One region of the Priestia sp. AB genome, then DNA from elsewhere that is predicted to be linked to it. Evidence: riboswitches for the same ligand, from Rfam matches in the RefSeq annotation. Region 1 holds a riboswitch; the other holds the start of a gene.
What was found. A riboswitch is a leader RNA that binds a small molecule or an ion and turns the genes downstream of it on or off. The one in region 1 is predicted to bind glycine.
Positions count from the first base shown of each region.

Region 2: it holds a riboswitch for glycine, as region 1 does, so the genes downstream of both, gcvT (glycine cleavage system aminomethyltransferase GcvT) here and POF52_RS22855 (amino acid permease) in region 1, are expected to answer to the same signal.

Region 1 is NZ_JAQMYN010000009.1:25,530-27,735, reverse strand. Features, by position in the region: gene POF52_RS22860 (BBE domain-containing protein) at 76-840, shown strand; glycine riboswitch at 1,040-1,120, shown strand; gene POF52_RS22855 (amino acid permease) at 1,279-2,206, shown strand, end outside.
Region 2 is NZ_JAQMYN010000001.1:404,045-406,250, reverse strand. Features, by position in the region: gene gcvPA (aminomethyl-transferring glycine dehydrogenase subunit GcvPA) at 1-318, opposite strand, end outside; gene gcvT (glycine cleavage system aminomethyltransferase GcvT) at 339-1,439, opposite strand; glycine riboswitch at 1,652-1,744, opposite strand; gene POF52_RS02075 (DEAD/DEAH box helicase) at 1,925-2,206, shown strand, end outside.

The DNA.
Region 1 (2,206 bases):
AGAGAAATTACATAAGAGGGTTAATGCCTTTAAGATAAACTATCCGGTGGCGGTAACTTTGGCGTTGTGGTGAGCATGAAGTTTCAGCTTCCAAAGCCAACGAACAGCTCTGTGACGCTCGTTCGATTCTTTTATGTAGGTACTACAAAAGAGAAGCAGGCGCAAGTGATGAATATATGGCAAAACTGGCTGCCTGAACTGGACAAACGTATGACGCTAGTTGCAAGCTTTTATAATGCTGAAGGAGAAGGGTTAGGCATATTTGCGAACGGTTTCTTTTACGGCTCCCCAGAAAGAGCCCGGAAGATTTTGCAGCCTTTTCCAAAAGTAGAAGGGTTTCGAGTAGAGCTGGAATCATTATCTTTTCTTGAAGCTGTAAAAAAAATAGAAGCAACCTATCCTCCGTCTGAAAAATTTAAGTCAACGGGACGATTTGTGCACAGAAGCTATTCACGTGGTGAGCTTGAAAATCTTACAGATCTTATCCAGCGTCCAGCAGAAGGTTCTGTTTATGCGGCGATTTCTTTTTATGCACTAGGAGGAGAAATCCGCAGTGTTGGTAAAAGAGAAACGGCTTTTTTCTATAGGGGCGCCAGATATATTATAGGGGTTCAGTCTGTATGGACAGAAGATGTATTTGCAAGAGTCAACAGAGAGTGGCTTTATAAGCGATTTCAATATATTAAAAGTATTACGGTAGGTTCCTATGTGAATTTTCCTATCAGCAACCTTAGAAACTACGAGCGTGAGTATTTTGGAGACAATGCAGAGAGATTAGAAAGAGTCAACAAAAAGTATGATCCGTTTAATGTGTTCAGGTTCCCGCAAGGACTCAGGTAGCGTGAGGAAAAGGATGCTAAGTTGACGATTGAAACTGTTCAATTACCTTCTTTCGAAGAAGGTAAATAAATGAAAGTAATCTTTCCTGTTGACAAAGCATCCAACTGGTATTAGAATAAACAACTATTCGACAGTCATTCTATTGATTGAAAAATTGAATACGTAGAAAGCTATGATTGCTATGGATCACACTATAGCAGGAGCAGCTTCTGGAGAGATCGCGATAGTTTCGCGACGCCGAAGGGTTCACAATCTCAGGCAAAAGGACAGAAGAGTACCGGATATTTATTTGGCATGTTACTAATTGGTAGCATGTACCTTAATATTTGTTATTCTTATGACCATGAGATTGGAGCGCATCCAATCTCTTTTTTTATTGGACTTTATTTGTAGTCCGCACGATCGCATCAAAGGTTTTATTGTTAGGAGGAGTTAGAGTTGGAACAACGAGAATTAAAGAGGGATTTATCCAATCGTCATGTTCAGCTAATTGCGATTGGGGGAACCATCGGTACGGGCTTGTTTTTAGGTTCTGGTAAAGCAATACAGCTTGCAGGTCCCTCTATCATCTTTGCTTATTTAATTGTTGGTATTGCGCTTTTCTTTGTGATGAGAGCGCTAGGAGAACTACTGCTGTCTAAAGCAGGTTATCAATCGTTAACTGATATTGCTGAAGAGTATCTTGGACCATGGGCGTCATTTGTAACGGGATGGACCTACTGGTTTTGCTGGATTATGACAGCTATGGCTGATGTCATTGCAGTTGGCGTATATGTGAAATATTGGTTCAATATTCCTCAGTGGATTCCCGCACTTATTTGTGTAATCATTTTATTAGGTCTTAACTTATTAACCGTAAAATTATTTGGAGAATTAGAGTTTTGGTTTGCTTTAATAAAGGTTATTACGATTCTTGCATTAATTATTATTGGCGTTATTTTGCTGGTAATGGGATTTAAAACAGACGCGGGATCCGTTACTGTTCAAAACCTTTGGAATCATGGAGGGCTGTTTCCAAATGGGGTTTCAGGTTTCTTACTTTCATTCCAAATGGTTATATTCGCATACGTTGGGGTTGAATTGGTAGGGGTATCGGCAGCAGAAACATCAAACCCCCAAAAAAATATTCCATCGGCCATTAATAAAATTCCTCTGCGAATCTTATTTTTCTATGTTGGAGCGCTTATCGTTCTGTTGTTTATTAATCCGTGGATGGAATTAAATGCAGCAGAAAGCCCATTTGTTAAAACCTTTAGTTTAGTCGGAATTCCGCTTGCTGCTGGAATTATTAATTTTGTTGTACTAACTTCAGCCGCTTCTGCCTGTAATAGCGGAATGTTTTCAACAAGCCGTATCTTATATAATT
Region 2 (2,206 bases), on a different contig from region 1:
TTCTGGTTGATACGGAGTATAGGCTGTATAAAATTCCGAACGAGAAATAACATGATCAACAATAACCGGCATGTAATGATCGTAAACTCCTGCTCCTAAAAAAGAAGCATAGTCTTTTAAATGAGCATTTTTAGCAGCCATACTATTTAATTCTTTTAACAGCTGAGGCTCTGAAGCCGCTTTTTTAATATTGTATTCTCCTTGAAAACGAACGCGCTGCGGAATATCTGAAAATAAATCATCAACAGATGAAACCCCAATTGCTGCTAACATTTGCTGCTGATCTTGTTCTGTCATTGGTAAATAGCGATGTAACATGTTAAATTCCTCCCCAAAGCTTACTTTGAACGTTTATAAAAAGGTGTTGAAACCACTTTTGCTTTTAAACGTTTTTTTCGAACCTGCACTTCCACTTCTTGACCAAGCTCTGTATACTCTGCTGACAATAGTGCTAGACCGATGTTTTTCTTTAATGTCGGTGACTGTGTACCTGTTGTCACAAATCCAATTTGTTCTTCATCTGCAAATACTTCGTAACCGTGTCTTGGTATACCTTTATCAATCATTTCAATTCCTACCAGCTTACGAGGTGCTCCGCTTTCACGCTGTTCTTTTAACACTTCTTTTCCAATAAAGCTGTCTTTGTTCGTTTTTACTGCAAATCCAATTCGAGCTTCAATGGGCGTAATATCTTTTGAAAGCTCTTGACCATATAAAGCCAAAGTAGCTTCAAAACGAAGCGTATCGCGAGCGCCTAATCCGCAAGGCAACACACCTTCATCACTGCCAGCTTCTAAAATAGCCGTCCACAAGTTAGAGGCGTCAGCTGAAGAACAATAAATTTCAAAGCCATCTTCTCCGGTGTACCCAGTACGTGAAACGAGAGCTTTTACATTCGCTACTTCTACATCATCAGCAAATGTAAACGGCTTTAATAAAGATAAATTTTCGTTCGTTAACGTTTGTAAAACTTTTTCTGCTACAGGACCTTGTAAAGCTAGCTGCGCAGTTTCATCAGATTGATTAACGAGCGTTACATCTCCTTGTTTGTGAGACACCAGCCACTCATAGTCTTTTTGAATATTAGCAGCGTTTACGACTAGCAAATACTCTTGATCTGCTTTTTTATAAATCAGCAAATCATCTACCGTGCCTCCGTCTTCATAACACATAGCCGTATACTGCGCTTTTCCATCTACGAGGGCAGAAACGTCATTTGTCATCGTGTGCTGAAGAAAGGCTAAGCTATCAGCTCCTGTTACAAGAATTTCTCCCATATGAGAGACATCAAAAAGGCCTGCCTTTGTACGTACAGCTTCATGCTCTTCTTTAATAGAAGAAAATTGAACGGGAAGAGCCCATCCTCCAAAATCAATTGTTTTGGCACCATATTTTTGATAGGTATCATAAAGCGGCGTTCTGTTTAATTCTGTTGTCATTTTTATGTCCTCCTCTTTTTCACGTGAAACTTTTCATAACAGGGAGTTTTCAAATAGTGTGGGGATCACTATGTATCCAAACAAAAAAGGACAGAAAACCCCCTACTGTATTTAGTAGGAAGTCTCTGTCCTTTTCACCTGAAAGTTTACCTATAAACGAATAGGTTTGCCTCGTGGGTGGTCTATAAACGCATAGACACTCTCCAGAGCTGCGTCAAACAAGAGTCTTTTTGCCTGAGAGATTCACAATTTTATTGCTTGCTCCTTCGGCGCTACATTCAAGTAGTCTCTCCCCGTGTCGTCATTCGCTTCTATAAAGTTGGTAAAGTTGGGCATACTACTGAAAGATGTATCTATCTTTATTCACACAATCATTTGTAAAGTGCTAATCTATTTTCTTTTTCAAATTTTCTAAATATATTTTTATCCTACCTGATTCTTATCATTTGTTCAATAAAATTTTTTTACAAAGGAGCATTTTTATCATGAAAGTGAAATTAAACATCGATGAAACATGGGAAGCAGCCTTCTCAACTAAATTGGAGCAAGACGGCCCCTGGTCTGCATGGGATTTGTATAAACTTGCCTATGAAATAGAAGACCAAACGCTTATCTCAGAATTTGAAGGACTACAAAGCCCAAAACATCTAGCCGATTTAACGCCGCTTCCTCATCAGCTCGAAGTAGCCAAACAAGTAGTTGAAACAATGAATGGAAAAGCCATTTTAGCAGATGAAGTAGGACTGGGCAAAACGATTGAAGCAGGG